Regions from separate parts of the Streptomyces sp. NPDC017202 genome, predicted to be linked through region 3. Evidence: riboswitches for the same ligand, from Rfam matches in the RefSeq annotation. Region 3 holds a riboswitch; each other region holds the start of a gene.
What was found. A riboswitch is a leader RNA that binds a small molecule or an ion and turns the genes downstream of it on or off. The one in region 3 is predicted to bind cyclic di-AMP.
Positions count from the first base shown of each region.

Region 1: it holds a riboswitch for cyclic di-AMP, as region 3 does, so the genes downstream of both, ACH4N1_RS15140 (transglycosylase SLT domain-containing protein) here and ACH4N1_RS10435 (transglycosylase family protein) in region 3, are expected to answer to the same signal.
Region 2: it holds a riboswitch for cyclic di-AMP, as region 3 does, so the genes downstream of both, ACH4N1_RS07850 (peptidoglycan DD-metalloendopeptidase family protein) here and ACH4N1_RS10435 (transglycosylase family protein) in region 3, are expected to answer to the same signal.
Region 4: it holds a riboswitch for cyclic di-AMP, as region 3 does, so the genes downstream of both, ACH4N1_RS24740 (M23 family metallopeptidase) here and ACH4N1_RS10435 (transglycosylase family protein) in region 3, are expected to answer to the same signal.

Region 1 covers NZ_JBIRNP010000006.1:211,281-216,035, reverse strand. Annotated here, with positions in the region: gene ACH4N1_RS15150 (GNAT family N-acetyltransferase) at 1-762, opposite strand, end outside; gene ACH4N1_RS15145 (HAD family hydrolase) at 1,002-1,826, shown strand; gene ACH4N1_RS15140 (transglycosylase SLT domain-containing protein) at 2,068-2,550, opposite strand; cyclic di-AMP (ydaO/yuaA leader) riboswitch at 2,556-2,739, opposite strand; gene ACH4N1_RS15135 (polyprenyl synthetase family protein) at 3,740-4,750, shown strand.
Region 2 covers NZ_JBIRNP010000003.1:53,468-58,222, forward strand. Annotated here, with positions in the region: gene ACH4N1_RS07850 (peptidoglycan DD-metalloendopeptidase family protein) at 68-1,066, opposite strand; cyclic di-AMP (ydaO/yuaA leader) riboswitch at 1,071-1,228, opposite strand; gene ACH4N1_RS07855 (tyrosine-protein phosphatase) at 1,808-2,605, shown strand; gene ACH4N1_RS07860 (DUF6126 family protein) at 2,638-2,760, opposite strand; gene ACH4N1_RS07865 (helix-turn-helix domain-containing protein) at 2,757-3,389, opposite strand; gene ACH4N1_RS07870 (aspartate aminotransferase family protein) at 3,487-4,755, opposite strand, start outside.
Region 3 covers NZ_JBIRNP010000004.1:82,035-86,789, forward strand. Annotated here, with positions in the region: gene eno (phosphopyruvate hydratase) at 1-1,266, opposite strand, end outside; gene ACH4N1_RS10435 (transglycosylase family protein) at 1,598-2,314, opposite strand; cyclic di-AMP (ydaO/yuaA leader) riboswitch at 2,318-2,499, opposite strand; gene ACH4N1_RS10440 (transglycosylase family protein) at 2,704-3,744, opposite strand; gene ACH4N1_RS10445 (cytochrome P450) at 3,926-4,755, opposite strand, start outside.
Region 4 covers NZ_JBIRNP010000014.1:63,062-67,816, reverse strand. Annotated here, with positions in the region: gene ACH4N1_RS24755 (GNAT family N-acetyltransferase) at 1-1,079, opposite strand, end outside; gene ACH4N1_RS24750 (HPr family phosphocarrier protein) at 1,258-1,539, shown strand; gene ACH4N1_RS24745 (GntR family transcriptional regulator) at 1,797-2,489, opposite strand; gene ACH4N1_RS24740 (M23 family metallopeptidase) at 2,678-3,433, opposite strand; cyclic di-AMP (ydaO/yuaA leader) riboswitch at 3,447-3,614, opposite strand; gene ACH4N1_RS24735 (M16 family metallopeptidase) at 3,825-4,755, opposite strand, start outside.

The DNA.
Region 1 (4,755 bases), on a different contig from region 3:
GTAGGCGGGGAACCAGCAGGCCAGCACGGCCGTCGAGCGCAGCCCGAAGTGCGCGGCGACCGGCTGCCCGCCGGCGTAGAGGACGGACAGGGCGCCGGAGCAGTCCGGGCCGCGCGTCTCGCGGGCGAGCAGGTGCACGAGCCGGGTGATCCACTCCTGCGCGAACCGGTCCCGGCGGCCGGTCCTGCGGTACTGCGCGGACTTCCACGCCATCAGCGTGCGCAGCGCGGCCGGGTCCCGCTCGTCGAACACGAACCGCAGGTCACCGACCTGACGGCCGAGCCTGCGCTCCTTGGCGAGCGTCGTCTTGAGGAACTTCGGGGACTGCGCGCGCAGGACGGACTCGTAGGTTTCGTACCCCTTCTCCACGTCGACGACGTAGGAGGTGTACTCGGCCGCCGCGTGCGGGACGAACAGCTCCTGCTCCGCCTCCAGGTTGTCGAAGGCGAAGCTCGACAGGGAGCAGGCCCGCAGGAGTTCGTCCGCGTCCAGCCCGAGACCCGGGCCGAGGACGGCTCCCTGGGCGTCCGAGACGCCGTGGGCGAGGGCCTGGCCCCGGCCGAACCGGCCCCGCTCGTGGGGCAGGAAGCCGACCGGTTCGCCCCCCTCGTACACCACCGCCACGCGCGTGCGGGGCCGCACGCGGCCCACGGCCTCGGTGAACTCCGGTTCCATGAACGGGTTGCGCGGAGCCGTCGACGCGGCGCGCAGCGCGCGCCACCGCTCCCGTTCCCCCTCGCCGAGATCCCCCGGATCCAGCACACGGATACGTCCGCCACGTCCGCCGCTCAACCTGACCCCCCGATCAAGTCCCCCCTGGACTGTCTGGACGGTACCGCTCCAGGTGCCGGGGGCGGTAGGTAGCGGACCAAGTTGTTGCCAACCGGTGCATAGGCCTTCAACGTTCCGGTACCCGGCGTTGCGGCGGAAAGCCGTTTCCCGCGTGAACGGTGCCGAACCGGAGGTGAGTCGGAGCCCGTCGCGGTCCGTATTCTCTGATCATGGCCGCACCCACCGCACCCGCCGCGCGCTGCGCGTACTCCCTCGTCGCCACCGACCTGGACGGAACGCTCCTGCGCGGCGACGACACCTTCTCCGACCGCTCGCTCGACGCGCTCGCGAGGGTGACGGCCGCAGGCGCCCGCCATCTCGTGGTGACCGGCCGGCCGGCCCCCCGCGTACGGCCGCTGCTGGACGTCCTGCGCGGACGGGGGCTCGCGGTGTGCGGACAGGGCGCGCAGCTGTACGACGCCGGAGCGGACCGTCTGCTGTGGTCGGTCACCCTGGACCGGGAGCTGGCCGAGACGGCGCTCGGCAAGATCGAGGCCGAGGTGGGCGAGGTGTACGCGGCGGTCGACCAGGACGGCGTCGACGGGCTCACGCTCATCGAACCGGGCTATCTGATGCCGCACCCGACGCTGCCGGCCCTGCGCGTCGGAGCGCGCGACGACCTGTGGTGCGAGCCGATCAGCAAGGTCCTGCTGCGCCATCCCACCCTGTCCGACGACGAGTTGGCGGCGACGGCCCGTTCGGTGGTCGGCTCGCTGGCCACCGTCACGATGTCCGGGCCGGGCACGGTGGAGCTCCAGCCGTGCGGCGTCACCAAGGCCACCGGACTGGCCCTGGCGGCCGAGCACCTCGGACTGCGGCCGGAAGACACGATCGCCTTCGGCGACATGCCCAACGACCTCCCGATGTTCGACTGGGCGGCGCACGGCGTCGCGATGGCCAACGCCCATCCGGAACTCAAGGCGGTGGCCGACGAGGTGACGACGTCGAACGAGGACGACGGCGTGGCCGTCGTCCTCGAAAGACTGTTTCCCTAGGGCGTGTCTGACAATTCGCGTCGGATCAGTGCGCGGCGTCTGGTGCGGTGCATCGCAAGGCGGAGGATCGCCCGTGTACTGGATGTACTCGGGTGATCCGACAACGCGGCGAGGTGCCGTGCCAGGCGTCGCGCGCCCGACGGGAATTGTCAGACACGCCCTAGCGCGGCGGGGCCCCGTCACCGGGGCCCTCGTCCCCCGAGGCGGATCAGCGGGGTGGACCGGCGGGGGGTGGCAGCCGTCAGTAGGCGCCGAAGACGTTGTCGATCGAGCCGTACCGCTGGGCCGCGTAGTTGCAGGCGGCGGTGATGTTGGCGACCGGGTCGAACGGGTCGAAGGCGGTGCCGGCCACGTGGTACGCGGCGAAGGTCGGGTCGATGACCTGGAGCAGGCCCTTGGACGGGATGCCCGCGGCCGCGTTGGAGTCCCACAGGTTGATGGCGTTCGGGTTGCCGGAGGACTCCCGCATGACGTTGCGGTAGATGCCGTCGTAGGTGCCCGGAATGCCCTTTTCGGCCATGATCGCGAGGGACTCGCGGATCCACCCGTCGAGGTTGTTGGTGTACCCGGCCGTGGTGGTGGCGGCCGTGGTGGCCGACGCCGTGGTGGCTGCGGAGGCGCTGGTCGAGCCGATGAGCGGGAGGGCCAGCACGGCGGCGCCGGTGGCGGCGACGGCGAGGGTGCGGGCGAGGCGGGTGCGGCGGTGCTGAACGGCGGCAGGCATGGCGAAAGGTTCCTCTCCGGCGCCTACGAGGTGAGCTGTCGGGTTCGGGCTGGAAAGTGCCCGGCCGGCCGCCGCGGGAGTGCGGCGACGCGACTTCACCCCGAGCCGGTCCGGTACGTGCGTGACGTGCGGTCCGGCGACTTACCTGGGTCCCCCGCTCCTGCCGTGCGTGAGTGTCGGTCGATGGATGACGGGCGGCGGCAGGATTAGGCGTCTGCCCGACAGGCCGGGAACGTATGCGAGAGCACATGTCCGGAACAAGTGCCGGATTCACAGATGGCACCTATTGACCTTGATCAGAGGTGTATGCCCGCTTGATCCTTTGCGTTCGCCAAGTGTCAACTCGCCTACGGGCAAAGTGGAATCACAACTTCCGTGCCAGGTCGGCCGTGTGTGCCCGCAGTGAGCCAACTCACCAGCGTCCACAAGAGGGGTAAAACGGGCATTGAGCGTCAAGTCCCTTTCAAAGGGGCGCGCGTGGGGTGTGTCTTCGCCGGGTCCGGTGGAGCACCGCCTCGTCGTCCTCCTCCGTGCGCGTGCCGTCGTCCGGTGGGACCTCGTCGCTGTCGCTGCCGCTGCCGCTGCCGCTGCCGCTGCCGCTGCCGCTGCCGCCGCCGCGGGCGGGCGCGGGCGGGCGCGGGCGGGCGCGTGCCGCGGTGCGGTCGCGGAGCCGGACCGGGGTGCTCCCGGGGATGCCGGTAGGGGCTCGTCCGTCGGTGGGTGCCGCGCGCGGGCGTACCGGAGGGCTCTGTCGGGCACACGGATGCGGAGGTGCTCGTGGGCCGTCTCGTGGGGGAGGGCGAACGGATGCGCAGGCGTGTGGTCCCCTCCCGCGGGGTCGGCGGGGAGGGCGGGTCCGACGGCTGTGGTCGGCCGGGGGCGAGGGCGGTCGGCCGGGGGTCGAGGGCGGCCGGGCGGGGGCGCCGGTCCGTTTCGCGGCCCGTTCCGGCCGCTCGTTCCGGCCGCTCGCGTCGGCCGCTCGTACCGATCGATCGGCGACATGACGGCAGTGATCCGGCGCCGCCCGGCCGCTCGGGGGACGCCTCCCGGTCGAGCGAAGTTCGAGACGGGGGGACGTGGGGCCTGTCGGTGATCGAAACGTGACCGGATACGCTGACTTGAGTGAGGGCAGCGACCTATCGACAAACCGCGTAATCGCCAGAAGACACCAGCAGACAGGAGACCCCTCGTGACCGTCGTCGGGCCGTTCGGGCTGAGCGTGCGGGACCAGGCTCTGGAAGCCGATGTCCAGGCAGGATTGACGGCTGTCGAGGAAGGCTTGCTCGAGGCCACCAAGAGCGAGGTCCCGTTCATCACGGAAGCCGCGCAGCACCTCGTCCGGGCGGGCGGGAAGCGGTTCAGGCCGCTGCTCGTGATGCTCGCCGCGCAGTTCGGCGACCCGTACGCGCCCGGCATCGTGCCCTCCGCCGTGGTGGTGGAGCTGACCCACCTGGCCACGCTGTACCACGACGACGTGATGGACGAGGCCGAGGTGCGCCGCGGGGTCTCCAGCGCGAACACCCGCTGGGGGAACTCGGTCGCCGTCCTGACCGGCGACTTCCTGTTCGCCCGTGCCTCGCACATCCTCGCCGACCTCGGGCCCGAGGCGGTGCGGGTGCAGGCGGAGGCGTTCGAGCGGCTCGTCACCGGACAGATCCTGGAGACGGCCGGGCCGGCCGACGGCCGGGACCCCGTCGACCACTACCTCGACGTGCTCGGCGGCAAGACCGGGTCGCTGGTCGCGGTGGCGTGCCGGTTCGGCGCGATGATGGCCGGCGCCGACGAGACCGTCGTGCACGTGCTCACCCAGTACGGCGAGCGGCTGGGCGTCGCCTTCCAGCTCGCCGACGACGTGCTCGACATCGCGTCGGACTCGCACGAGTCGGGCAAGACGCCGGGGACGGACCTGCGGGAGGGCATCCCCACGCTGCCGGTGCTGCGGCTGCGCGAGCGGGCCGCCCGGATGGCCCTGCCCGAGGACATCGCGCTGTGCGAGCTGCTCGACTCCGACCTGAGCGACGACGCCCGGCTCGCCGAGGCGCTCACCGCGCTGCGCGGGCACCCCGCGCTGGAGCAGGCCCGACGGGACACCGTGCGGTACGCCGAGGAGGCCCGGGCGGCGCTGGTGCCGTTGCGGGAGTGCGACGCGAAGGTGGCCCTGATGGAGCTGTGCGACGCGGTGGTCCACCGGGCGGGATGAGACGC
Region 2 (4,755 bases), on a different contig from region 3:
GAAGGCCGGCCCCGGGGATCGGGGGCCGGCCTTCGGCGGCGCGTCGGACAGCAGGTCGGACGGTGCGTCAGCCGACGGAGACGCCGTGCGAGCGGAGGTAGGCGACCGGGTCGACGTCCGAGCCGTAGTCGGGACCGGTACGGATCTCGAAGTGCAGGTGCGGGCCGGTCACGTTGCCGGTGGAGCCGGAGAGGCCGACCTGCTGGCCGGCGGAGACGGACTGGCCGGCCGAGACGGAGAGCGAGGACAGGTGGGCGTACTGGGCGTAGAAGCCGTCGGCGAGCTTGATGACGACCTGGTTGCCGTACGCGCCGCCCCAGCCCGCGGAGACGACCGTGCCCGCGCCGACGGCCTTGAGCGAGGTGCCGGTGGGGACGACGAAGTCGACACCGGTGTGGTACCCGCTGGACCACATGCTGCCGGACATCTTGTACGGGGTGCCGACGGTCGCGCCGGAGACCGGGAGGGCGAAGCCGGTGGCGGCGGCGGTGTTCTCGGCGGCCTGCGTGGTGGACGCCTTCGAGGAGGACGGCTTCGTGGAGTCCGAGGAGGACGACTTCGAGGACGCCGACGACTTCGCGGTGGAGCCCGAGGACTGCTTCGAGGAGGAGGAACCAGACGAACCGGACGAACCGGACGGCGATTTGGTCGTGCCCGTCGCGCCCGTCGCGGCCTTCTCGCCGATCGACAGCTTCAGACCCGGGTGGATCAGCGAGGGGTCGTCCCCGACGGCCTCACGGTTGTCCGCGTAGAGCCGGGTCCAGCCGCCGCTGACGTTCTGCTCGTCCGCGATCCTGGAGAGGTAGTCGCCGGAACGCACCGTGTAGGTCGTGGCGGACTTCGCGGACTTCTGCGTCACGGGAACGGCCTGGACGGCCTTCTCCGGAGCGGCGGAGAGCGCGGAGGCCGCGGAGACCGCCTGCGTCGCCGACTGCGACGGTGCGGCGTGCGCACCGGTGGCCCCTATGAGCGGGAGGGCGAGCGCGGCGCCGCCGGTTCCGGCGGCGGCGATGGAGCGGGTGAAGCGCTGGGGCTTCGGACGGCGGTGCTTACCCTTGGCGGGCATGGCGAATTCCTCTCCGGCGCCTGCGAGGTGAGCTGTCGGGTGCGGACTGGAGATGTCCGGCCGCGCCGGGGCGCGGCTGTACCCCTAGCCGTTCCGGAGACCGGAACAGGCGGTACTGCCTGTGGGTCCCCCGCTCCTGCCGTTCACGGGTGAGTGTGCGGGCTCCGGGCGGCGGCAGGATTGGGCGTCCGTCCGGATTGGTCTGGAACGTAAGCGACCACGACGCACAGGGACAAGCGAAGGTTGTACTCGTCGAGGCTTTCTCTTGATCCCCGGCGGGAATTCCCGGTCACTTTCCGTGAATCGAGGGGCCGGTTTTCCGATGAACAGCCTTGGAAAACCACCGTATTACGTGAGCATGACAGGCGACTCACGGTCACGGATATGACGCTGCTCACGTGACAGGTCCCCAGAGCCCCTTATTCCACAGCGAGTTGGAATGAAGGATTCAATTCGGACAGAACGCCCAGATGCGGCGTGAATGGACAACCAGCGCGTCAGGGTCACCATGTGCCGGGTGCGCACCGATCGGCCCTCCAGGAGGGACCTCCGCCGGCGGACCGCGCGCCGGACCCTCGGTTCGAACAGGCTCGGCGCAGGTCTCGAACAGGGTCGGCGGCGGTCTCGAAGGCCTGGTCGAGGACCCGTTTGCCCCAGGCATCCATGTCGTATGGTCAGGGAAGTGTTCCGGTGGCCACGTCGAGCCGCGCCGGCCGGGACCGACGACCGGGAGGAGCCCCCGTGACGCAGCAGATCCCGTCGACCGAGCCCGAGCTGGCCGGAGTGCGCAACTTCCGGGACGTGGGCGGCCTGCCGACCGTCGACGGCCGACGGGTCCGCCACGGTGTGCTGTTCCGCAGCGGACATCTCGCGCACGCCACCGACGAGGACGCCGCGTTCCTGGCCTCGCTGGGCCTGCACACGGTCTTCGACTTCCGCAACGCGGCGGACCAGAGGCTGGAGGGCCCGGACGTCGAGCTGCCGGGCGTGCGCAACGTGAACCTGCCGCTCTCCGACCCGGCGGACGGGGCCGAGTTCTGGAAGATGGTCCGCGACGGCGACATCGAGCAGCTGAGGGAGATCCTCGGCGACGGCAAGGCGGCCGGCCGGATGATCGCCTCCTACCGCTCGATCGTGACGGAGCGCACGGGCGAGCACTCGCGCGTGCTGCACTCCCTCGCCGAGGACAGCGTCCCGGCGCTCATGCACTGCGCGGCGGGCAAGGACCGGGCCGGCCTGTCCATCGCCGTGACGCTGCTCGCGGTGGGCGTGGAGGAGGAGGCGATCCTGGCCGACTACCTGGAGTCCAACGCCAAGCACCGCCGCTACAAGGTGCGCCGCAACGGCACCTCCCCCGAGGCGTACTCCGCCGAGGTCATGGAGCTGCTGAGCCCCCTGTTCGACGCCCGTGCGGAGTACCTCGCGGCCGCGTTCCACACCATCGAGGACACCTGGGGCGGTGTCGAGGCCTATCTGGAGCAGGGCCTCGGTCTGGCCCCGGAGACCCGCGAACGGCTCCGGGAGCGCCTGCTCGACTGAGCGGGCACCCCCGGCGTCCGGTCCCCCGCCGCCTACTGCTTGGCGCCGACCTCGAACAGCAGCCAGAGGAACCCGGCGAAGAGGTGCCCCACCGCGATGTAGATGATCAGCCGGATCCACAGGCTCCGGGGGAACTTCTCCTCCATGTCGGTCATGGCGTCTCTCCAGGGGTGGGGCCGAGGCACAGGGCGGCCGTCGGGCTCTGCAACAGGGTGTGGACGAACAACAGGTCGACCCCGTCGGGGTCCTGGGCGGCGATGCGGTGCGGGGTCAGCGAGTCGAAGTGCGCGCTGTCGCCGGGCCCGAGCAGGTGGGTGGCGTCCCCGAGGCGCAGCCGCAGCCGCCCGCGCAGGACGTGCAGCCACTCCTCGCCGGGATGCACCCGCACGATGTCGCCCTGCGAGCCGTGGGGCACCTGCACGTGCAGCGCCTGCATGCCCCGCCCCGGCGCGCCGGACTGCCGGTAGGTCCAGCCGCCCGCGTGGGTGGGCTCCATGTCGGCGGCGCGCACGACGGCGTCCCGGTCGGCGACCCTCTCGCCGAGCAGTTCCGAGACGGTCGTACCGTAGACACGGGCGAGCGCGAGCAGCATCGGCAGCGAGGGCTGGCGCTGCCCGGTCTCCAGCCGGGAGAGGTGGGCCGGCGACAGCCCGGCCGTGCGGGCCGCGGCCTCCAGGGTGAGGGAGGCGCGCCGGCGCAGGGCGCGCAGCTGCGGCGCGACGACGCCGAGGTCGTCCACCGGCCCGGGAGCGGGCCCGGCCTCCTCGGAAGTGGGGTGGCTCATACCTTCATTCAGCCGGAACTTTGCCTCTGCGGCAAATTTATTGCCTGAGAGGCAAAGAGCCCTCGGGGAGGGTCCACCGATCGCTCCACCGGTTTCCCTACCGGTTGGCCACCGCCTGTTTGATCAGCGTCCGGCCGAAGTCCCAGACGAGTCCCCCACCCGTGTGCGCGTCGTCCATCACCTCGGTGAAGGCGTCCACGAACCGGTCCACCTCCCGCTCCCCCACGACCAGCGGCGGGATCAGCTTGATCACCTCCAGATGGTCGCCGGAGACCTGGGTGAGGATGCGGTGCCGCTGGAGCAGCGGGACGACCACCATCTGCGCGAACAGGCCCTTGCGGGCCGCCTGGAGCATGGTCCAGCGGCTGCGCAGCTTCAGCGAGCGGGGCTTGCCGAACTCGATGCCGATCATCAGGCCCCGCCCGCGCACGTCGGCGAGCAGCTCGTACCTGTCGGTCAGCGCCGCGAGCCGGGATTTCAGCAGCTCCCCGGTCACGCGGGCGTTCGCGACGATCTGCTCGTTCTCCATCACGGACAGCACGGCCAGCCCGGCCGCCATGGCCTGCGCGTTGGACCCGAAGCTCGCCGAGTGCACCAGCACCCGGTCCATGGACGAGTAGACCTTCTTGAAGATCCAGTCCTTGCCGAGCGTGGCGCCGACCGGCACATAGCCGCCGGAGAGCGCCTTGGCGACGCAGACCAGGTCGGGTTCGACCCCCTCCTCGTGCTGGTGGGCGTAGAAGTCGCCGGTCCGGCCGAGGCCGGTCTGCACCTCGTCGGCGATGAGCAGCGCCTTGTGGCGGCGCAGCAGCTCCTGGGCGGAGCGCAGGTAGCCGGGCGGGGTCTCGTACACCCCCTTGCCCTGGATCGGCTCGACGATCAGCGCGGCCACATCGCCCTTGCGCAGCTCCCGCGCCAGCGCGTCGAGGTCGCCGAGGGGTACGGCGGTGTCGGGCAGCAGCGGCGCGAAGCCGTCCCGGAACCCGCCCTCGCCGTTGACCGACAGGGAGCCCGTGGTCAGCCCGTGGAAGGCGTGGTCGCAGTACAGGACCCTGGGCCTGCCGGTGGCGTACCGGGCGAACTTCAGCGCGGTCTCCACGGCCTCGGTGCCGCTGTTGCCGAAGAAGACCCGGTCCAGGTGCGGGCTGTGGGCGAGGAGCTTCTCGGCCAGCAGTCCGGGCAGCGGCTGGCAGTCGAAGCGGGTGAGGTCGGCGAGCGAGGCGTCGAGGACGTCGTGCAGCGCCTTGCGGACGACGGGGTGGTGGCGGCCGAGGCCCATCACCCCGAACCCGGCGAGCATGTCCAGGTAGTCGTTGCCGTCCGCGTCCCAGAAGTACGCGCCCTCGCCCCGCTCGTAGACCTTGTC
Region 3 (4,755 bases):
GGCGCTGCGGCCGGCGTACACGGCGGCGTCGTCGAGGATCTCCTCGATGCGCAGCAGCTGGTTGTACTTGGCGACGCGGTCCGAGCGGGCCGGGGCGCCGGTCTTGATCTGGCCGCAGTTCACCGCGACGGCGAGGTCGGCGATGGTGACGTCCTCGGTCTCGCCGGAGCGGTGGGACATCATGCACTTGAAGCCGTTGCGCTGGGCCATCTCGACGGCGTCCAGCGTCTCGGTCAGCGAGCCGATCTGGTTGACCTTGACCAGGAGGGCGTTCGCGGAGCCCTCCTCGATGCCGCGGGCCAGGCGCTCCGGGTTGGTGACGAAGAGGTCGTCGCCGACGATCTGGACCTTGTCGCCCAGCTTGTCGGTGATGACCTTCCAGCCGGCCCAGTCGTCCTCGTACAGCGGGTCCTCGATGGAGACCAGCGGATACGCGGAGACCAGCTCCTCGTAGTACTCGGTCATCTCGGCGGCCGAGCGGGACTTGCCCTCGAACTCGTAGACGCCGTCCTTGTAGAACTCGGACGCGGCGACGTCGAGCGCGAGCGCGATCTGCTCGCCGGGGACGTAACCCGCCTGCTTGATGGCCTCGATGATGAGGTCGAGCGCGGCGCGGTTGGACTCCAGGTTCGGGGCGAAGCCGCCCTCGTCGCCCAGGCCGGTGGACAGGCCCTTGGTCTTCAGCACCTTCTTGAGGGTGTGGTAGACCTCGGCGCCCCAGCGCAGGGCCTCGGAGAAGGACTCCGCGCCGATCGGGGCGATCATGAACTCCTGGATGTCCACGTTGGAGTCGGCGTGCGAGCCGCCGTTCAGGATGTTCATCATCGGAACGGGCAGCAGGTGCGCGTTCGGGCCGCCCAGGTAGCGGAAGAGCGGGAGGTCGCTGGCCTCGGAGGCGGCGTGGGCGACGGCGAGGGAGACGCCGAGGATGGCGTTGGCGCCGAGGGAGCCCTTGTTGTCGGTGGCGTCCAGGTCGAACATGGCCTGGTCGATCAGGCGCTGCTCGGTGGCGTCGTAGCCGACCAGCTCGGGGCCGATCTGCTCGATGACGGCCAGGACGGCCTTCTCGACGCCCTTGCCCTGGTAGCGGTTCGGGTCACCGTCGCGGAGCTCGATGGCCTCGAAGGCGCCGGTGGAGGCGCCGGAGGGGACGGCGGCACGACCCGTGCTGCCGTCGTCGAGGCCGACCTCGACCTCGACCGTGGGGTTGCCTCGGGAGTCCAGGATTTCCCGGGCTACGACGACGTCGATGGACGGCACGAGCATCTCCTTCTTGGGATGTGACGCTGGTTGTGCGGGGCGCGGGCGGGCCGTGTGGAGGCCTTGCCGAGCCTTGCGACTAGAGCCTAACCGCCTCGGGGCGTCGGTCGGCCGACCGACCGTCCCGTGGACAGGGAGACGGTACCCATTGTTTCAGCCCGGAACAAAGGGGGTGGCCAACAGAAGGCGGCGAACGGGAAAAGAAAACCCCGCCCGGGTGCGTACGGGGGAACACGCACCGGGGCGGGGGGACCGTGGGGACGGGGGCTCCCTCACGAGGCTCTCGGCGTGACCGCCTCGGCCGTGAGGGGGCCGCGGTCCGGCCGGGAGCCGGAGGTCACTTCAGGTGCAGCTGCTGACCCGGGTAGATGAGGTCGGCGTCCTGGACGATGTCCTTGTTCAGCTCGAACAGCTCGGCCCAGCCGCCCTTGACGCCCTGCGCCTGGGCGATGGAGCTGAGGGTGTCGCCCGTGGCGACCTTGTACTCGCCGTCACCCTTCTTGACCTTCTTGCCGGTCGGGGTGGTGACGGTCTTCTGGGACTTGGCCGCCGGGCGCTCGGCGGAGCGGGAGGCGCTCTGCTTCTCGGTGGAGCGGGTGGTGGTCTCCGAGGAGGAGGAACCGCCGGCCGAGGAGCCGCCGGCGGACGAGCCGCCGGTGGAGCCCGAGCCGCCGTTGTACGCGGCGCCGGACAGGCCCACGCCGCAGACCGGCCAGGCGCCCTTGCCCTGGCCCGCGAGGACCTTCTCGGCGATCTGGATCTGCTGGGACTTCGAGGCCTTGTCGGCGGTGCCGGCGTACTGCGTGCCGCCGTACGCGGCCCAGGTGGAGGCGGAGAACTGCAGGCCGCCGTAGTAGCCGTTGCCGGTGTTGATGGACCAGTTGCCGCCGGACTCGCACTGGGCGACGGCGTCCCACTCGGAGGTGGTGGCGGCGGAGGCGTTGCCGGCCGCCATCAGCGGGGCGGCGATGGCGACACCGGTGACACCGGCGAGCGCGGCGGCGCGGGTGGCCCTGGACGGACGACGGTGCTTGCCCTTGGCGGAAAACAGCATGGTGGATCCCCTCACCGACGCCTGCGAGGTGAGCTGTCGGGTTCGGGCCGTGTGAGTTGCCCGGCCACTCCCGTCCGGGAGCACTGCTCCCGGGAGGTGTGGCTTCACCCCGAGCCGTTCCGGTCGACCGACCGGTGCGGCACTTACCTTGGGTCCCCCGCTCCTGCCTACGGCGCTTGACGCGACGACTGTTCCCGGGCTGCCACTGGCAGGATTCGGCGTTGCGACAGCCGGGGCTCGGGTTGCCGAGCGGTCACGACCGTAGACACGCGCTCGGCGGAATTTCAAAGACGATCACGCCTTCTGAGACTCATCCCACACTTTGATCAAAACGGACATTCAGCGCGAAGTGTGACGTGAACTCCCGCTGCTTTTCCCGTTTTTCCGCCCTATTCCACCCCTGTGTCGAGCGTCTGACCGGGGGTGATGTTGTTCGGGTCGGCGCCGATGGCGTCCTTGTTCTCGGCGTAGAGGGCGCGCCATCCGCCGTCGAGGTCAAGGGAGTCGGCGATGGAGACGAGGGAGTCGCCGTCGCGCACGACGTAGGTGCCCACCGCGCCGCCGGAGGCGCCCGCGGCGTGCCGGCCGGAGGAGGCGGTGGTGGTGCCGTCCGGCACGACCTCGTCGGCGGAGGTGCCGCGGTGGCGGCCGGAGGCGAGGGAGCCGGTGTCGACGAGGCTCCAAGAACCCGCCTCCTGGACCGACTTGTCCGAGTCGTCCACTTCGGGGGTGGCCGTGGGCGAGCCGCCGTCCGCCCCCGAGGTGCCCGCGTCGGCGTCCGCCGGCGCATCGGACTTCGAGGAGCCGTCCGGCTTGCCGGAGGAAGAGGACGAAGCGGACGGAGAGGTCTCGTCCGTGGCATCCGGGGAGGATTCGGCCGACGGGGAGGCCGACGCCCCCTTGCCGTCCGAGGAGTCCGAGGAGTTCGAGGAGCCCGAGGAGCCCGAGGAGTTCGAGGAGCCGGACGACCCCTTGGACAGGTCGGACAAGCCGGACGAAACGGAGGAGCCGGACGATTCGTCCGCCACCCCGGTGTCCAGGCTGCCCGCGCCGTTCTCCTTGCTGAGCCCGGACGTCAGCCCGCAGGTGCCCCAGGCGCCGACGCCCTGGTCGGCGAGGACCTTCTGCGCGACGGATATCTGCTGGTTGCGGCTGGCCAGGTCGGGGCGCTCGGCGAAGTCGAGTCCGCCGTACGCCTCCCAGTCCTTCTGACTCAGCGACAGGCCGCCGTACTCGCCGTTGCCCTGGTCGGCACTCCAGGAGCCGCCGGACTCGCACTCCGCCACCGTGTCCCACACCGTGCCGTCGGCCGCGCTCGCGCCGGTGGCGCCGAGCAGCGGGATGGCGATCGCGGAGCCGGTCACGCCGGCCGCGACGAGGAGGGCCGGAGCCTGGCGGGGGCGCCGGTGTCGACCGTTCCCGGAGAGCATGCAAGGGCCTTTCTCGAGACAGCAGTGCTTGCACGGGCCGCGAAACGGGGGCGCCGCGCTGACAGGTGAACGTATCGGCAGACGATCACTTGTCACAAGTTAATGCCGCGCAGATCACGTGAAGATCACAGAAGTGAGGAATGGTCACTTCTGCTTCGCCGTCCGGGCACATAACGGATGGTCAGCGGACGGCTGCGGGGGGTTCACCGGAAACGGCCGGGCCGAACCGCACGGGCAGGGTGCGCAGTCCGCGCATGATGAGACCGCCGCGCCACCTCAGGTCGGCCGGGTCGGCGTCCAGTCGCAGATCGGGCAGCCGGGTCAGGAGGGTGGCCAGCGCGGTCTGCCCCTCCAGGCGGGCGAGGGGGGCGCCCAGGCAGTAGTGGATGCCGTGGCCGTAGCCCAGGTGCTGGTTGTCGCGGCGGGACAGGTCGAGGACGTCCGGGTCGGCGAACCGCTCCGGGTCCCGGTCGGCGGCCGCCAGGACGACGAGGACGGCGTCGCCGGGGGCGATGTCCTGCCCGCCGACGGTCAGGGGCTCGGTGGCGAACCGCCAGGTGGCGAGTTCCACCGGGCCGTCGTAGCGCAGGAGTTCCTCCACGCCGGTCGCCAGGAGGTCGCTCTCGCCCGCGGCCAGGGAGTCCTGGAGGCGGGCGCGCTGACCGGGGTGGGTCAGCAGGGCGTAGGTGCCGTTGCCGATCAGGTTGACCGTCGTCTCGAACCCGGCGAACAACAGGATGAAGGCCATGGCGGCGGCCTCGTTCTCGGTGAGGTGCTCGCCGTGGTCGGAGGCGCGGATCAGACCCGAGATGAGGTCCTCGCCGGGGGCCGGATCCGCGGGAAGCTCCAGGCGCTTGCGGTGGATGAGGTCCAGGAGGTAGCCGCGCATCTTCTTCACCGACCGGGCGACGCCGCCGCGCGGGCCCCCGCCGTGCCGGATCATCATGCCCGCCCAGTCCCGGAAGTCGTCCTGGTCCTCGCGGGGGACGCCGAGCAGGTCGCAGATGGCGT
Region 4 (4,755 bases), on a different contig from region 3:
CGCGGCATCTGCGGGGCCAGTGACGCGTTCAGCCGTACCCGTGGGGAGGTGTTGATGACCCCGAAGGCGTTGGGGCCGATGATCCGCATCCCGTACGCGCGCGCGTGCCGCACGAGTTCGCGCTGGCGCTGCAGCCCGTCGGGGCCGCTCTCGGCATACCCGGCGGCCAGGACGACGAGTCCCTGCACGCCGTGCTCGCCGCACTCGGCGACGGCTTCGGGCACGTGGTCGGCCGGGACGGCCACGACCGCGAGGTCGACGTGCCCGTCGATCTCGCGGACCGAGCGGTGGGCGGGCACGCCGTCGAGTTCCTTGAGATCTTCGGGGAAGGCCTTGTTCACGGCGTACAGGTCGCCGGTGAAGCCGGCCTCCCGGAGGTTGCCGAGGACGCTGCGGCCGACGCCGCCGGGGGTGCGGCCGGTGCCGATGACGGCGACCGAGCCGGGCACCAGCAGCCGCCGTACGGAGCGGGCCTCGGCGCGCTGTTCCCGCGCGCGCTGCACCGCGAGGGAGCGCTCGGTGGGTTCGAGGCCGAACTCCAGGTGCACGACGCCGTCCTCGAAGCTGCGCTTCTGGGTGTAGCCGGCGTCCGTGAACACCTTGATCATCTTGGTGTTGGCCGGGAGCACCTCGGCGGCGAAGCGTCGGATGCCTCGCTCGCGCGCGACGGCCGCGATGTGTTCGAGGAGGGCGGAGGCGACACCGCGGCCCTGGTGGGCGTCCTGCACGAGGAACGCGACCTCGGCCTCGTCGGCCGGCGCCGAGGCGGCCGTCCCGTCGGCACCAATGCGGTCATAGCGTACGGTGGCGATGAACTCGCCGCCTACCGTGGCCGCGAGTCCCACCCTGTCCACAAAGTCGTGGTGCGTGAAGCGGTGGACGTCCTTGGCGGACAGTCGCGGGTAGGGCGCGAAGAAGCGGTAGTACTTCGACTCGTCCGACACCTGCTCGTAGAAGCTGACCAGGCGCTCGGCGTCATCGACGGTGATGGGGCGGATGCGCGCGGTGCCGCCGTCGCGCAGCACCACGTCGGCTTCCCAGTGGGCGGGGTACTCGTGGCGGTCCGACGCGCTCTGCATGGGGCCCAGAGTACGGCTCGCGTACGACAACGGCGCGGGGCAGTCTGTGGAGGACGGATGTCGGATCGAGGCCGCGATCCGACGACCACGCCGGGAGGGGGCCGCACGGCCCTCTCCTCCCACGCTTCACGTGTGGAACACTGGTCTAGACAACCTGAACACCGAAGGGCAGCATCACATGGCTGAGCGCCGCGTCAACGTCGGCTGGGCCGAGGGCCTTCACGCCCGCCCCGCTTCCATCTTCGTCCGGGCCGCCACGGCCGCAGGCATCCCGGTGACGATCGCCAAGGCCGACGGCAACCCCGTCAACGCGGCCTCCATGCTGGCCGTTCTCGGCCTGGGCGCCCAGGGCGGCGAGGAGATCGTCCTCGCCTCCGAGGCCGAGGGTGCGGACGTCGCCCTCGACCGTCTGGCGAAGCTGGTCGCCGAGGGGCTCGAGGAGCTTCCCGAGACCGTCTGAGCCGGCTGCCACCCGCAGCGGGCAGGAGCCGTGTCGCCCGGTCCGGGCGGCGCGGCTCCGCCGTTTCCGGGACCCGGCGGGCCCGGCGGAAATCACCGGCCGCGCGTGACGGATATTCCGCAGGCCCCGGGAAGGGCGCGCGAAGAGCATGCGACGGGCACGCGAAGGGCACACCACCGTAAATGTGGGGGCGCGCCGGAAAAAGGCAGCGGAAATACCTCTCCGCCGAATTACCTTCTTTGTATACGGCCCTCGTGTTAATGCCGGAGGCCGGACATGTTGACGACGTGTTGCGAAGTCCTCACACGGTCCCGGCGGTCACCGCCCGGAAAGCGCAGCCGGTGCGCGGAGGTCGCGCGCTCGGTGTGCAGCGCCGTCACCGCCCGCGCGCGTTCCCCGTCGCCGCGCGCCACCGCGTCCACGATCGCGCCGTGTTCCGCCCAGGACTCCACCGGGGTGGCCGACGCGTCGACCGTGTACATCCAGGAGATCTTGTGGCGCAGCTGGGTGAGCGTCGAGGTCAGGGCGTGGCTGCCGGAGGCCTGGGCGAGGGTCTCGTGGAACCAGCCCCCCAGGGAGCGCAGATCCTCGCTGCTGCCGCGCCTGGCGCGTTCCTGGCCCAGCCGGACGAGGCCGCGCAGCACCTTGAGATGGGCCTCGGTGCGCCGCTGGGCGGCCCGGGCGGCGCCGAGCGGCTCCAGGAGCATGCGCATCTCCAGCAGGTCGGCGGCCTCCTGCTCGGTCGGTTCGGCGACGCACGCGCCCGCGTGCCGCCGCGTCACGACGAAACCCTCCGCCTCCAGCGTGCGCAGCGCCTCCCGGACGGGGACGCGCGAGACACCGTAGCGGCGCGCGAGGAGTTCCTCGGTGAGGCGGCTGCCGCGCTCGTAGACACCCGCGACGATGTCGTCCCGGATGGCCGTGCACACCGAGTGCGCCGGAATACGCATGACGGACCTCCGCCTTAATCCCCGTGAAACGTCGACGATTGACGCGCCTTCCGTGACTCTATTGCAATCAGCGGGAATTTCCGATGGCGGGTCGGAATCCAGGGATATTTTTTGGACAGTACGGTCCCGGAAACGACGAAAGCCCCGGCCGTGCGGGCCGGGGCCGTACGATCTGTCGCCGTACGTCGTCAGATGTTCACGCCGTGCTTGCGGAGGTAGGCGACCGGATCGATGTCCGAGCCGTACTCCACGCCGGTGCGGGCCTCGAAGTGCAGATGCGGGCCGGTGACGTTGCCGGTGGCGCCGGACAGGCCGATGCGCTGCCCCGGGGCCACCTTCTGGCCCACCGAGACGCTGATGGACGACAGGTGGCCGTACTGGGTGTACGTGCCGTCGTTCATCCGGATCACGACCTGGTTGCCGTAGGCGCCGCCCCAGCCGGCCTCGACGACGGTGCCGAGGCCCACCGCGTGCACGGGGGTACCGCTGGCGGCGTGGAAGTCGATGCCGGTGTGGCTGCCGGAGGACCACAGCGAGCCGCCGGACCGGTAGCCGGTGGAGACGTAGGAGCCGCTGATCGGCGAGACGAAGGCGTTCAGGCGCTCGCGCTCGGCCGCGCGGGCGGCGCGGACCCGGGCCTCGCGCTCCGCCTCGACCTTGGCCGCGGCCCGGGCGGCGGCCTCCTTGCGCGCGGCCTCCGCCACGGCGGCCTGCTTCTGCGCGGCGGCCTGGTCGTCGATCCGCTCGGCGACCGTGTCGCCGATGGTGACGACCGGGATGAGGCCGGTCTGCTCGACGGCCTTCTCCGCGGCGAGGGCGGGGCCGGAGGCGACGGTGCCGATGACGCCGGTGGTGGTGAGCGCGGCGATGCCCGCCGCGCGGGCGGTGGTGCGCTTCATCCTGCTGGGACGACGGTGCTTCCCGGTGGCGCAAGTGGACGCCATGAAGTTGAGCGGTCCTTTCCTTCCCTCTCGCCTACCGGGTTAGCTGACGGGTTCGGAGCAGGAAGGTCTCCTACGGACCCCCTCGCGGCTCGCGCGGGCGTCCGATTCACCCCAGGGACTGTCTGGTTGGGTCCCCGGCTCCCCTGGCTCGCGCCGTGGGGGGACTCGGCGATGACTGTCCGGTGCCGCGGACGCGGCGCACTGCCTGACGAACAGCCCGGTCGAAACTAGACGCGGCGGCCTTCAATACCCAAACAGAACGCGGCTTTTGTAGCGCATGCCACAGGGCAGACAGGCAGCCTCTCCCTCAATTCGGACATCGAGGAGCCCTGGTGGCACATCCGTCCACCAGGGCTCCCGCGCGCGGCCTCACGGCCGCCGGTCCGCGTTCCTACTCCGCGGGGACGACCTTCACCTCACCGATGCCGAGGGCCTCGACCGGCGCCTTGATCGCGGCCGCGTCGCCGACGAGGACCGTCACCAGGCGGTCCACCGGGAAGGCGCTCACGACCGCCGCCGTGGCCTCCACGGTGCCGGTCGCGGCGAGCTGCTGGTACAGCGTGGCCTGGTAGTCGTCCGGCAGGTGCTGCTCGACCTGGTCGGCCAGCGTGCCCGCCACGGCGGCGGCCGTCTCGTACTTCAGGGGCGCCACTCCGACGAGGTTCTGCACGGCGACGTCCCGCTCGGCGTCGGTCAGACCGCCCTCGGCGAGGGTGCGCAGCACCTTCCACAGGTCCTCCAGCGCGGGACCGGTGTTGGGGGTGTCGACCGAGCCGCTGATGGCGAGCATCGCGGCGCCCGAACCGTCCGGCGCGGACCTGAGGACCTGGCCGAAGGCGCGCACGCCGTAGGTGTAGCCCTTCTCCTCGCGCAGGACGCGGTCCAGCCGGGAGGTGAGGGTGCCGCCCAGGCAGTACGTGCCGAGCACCTGCGCGGGCCACACGCGCGCGTGCCGGTCGGCGCCGATGCGGCCGATCAGCAGCTGCGTCTGGACGGCGCCGGGGCGGTCCACGACGACGACCCGTCCGGTGTCGTCGGCGGTCACCGGCGGCACCGGCCGCGGCTGGGCAGCGGACCCCGTCCAGGCGCCCAGGGTGTCGCCCAGGAGCGCGTCGAGGTCGACTCCGGTGAGATCGCCGACGATCACGGCGGTGGCCGTGGCGGGGCGGACGTGCTTCTCGTAGAAGGCGCGTACGGCAGCGGAGTCGATCTTCTCGACGGTCTCCGCGGTGCCCTGGCGCGGGCGCGACATGCGCGCGGTCGCCGGGAACAGCTCCTTGGAGAGCTCCTTGGCGGCGCGCCGGGAGGGGTTGGCCAGCTCG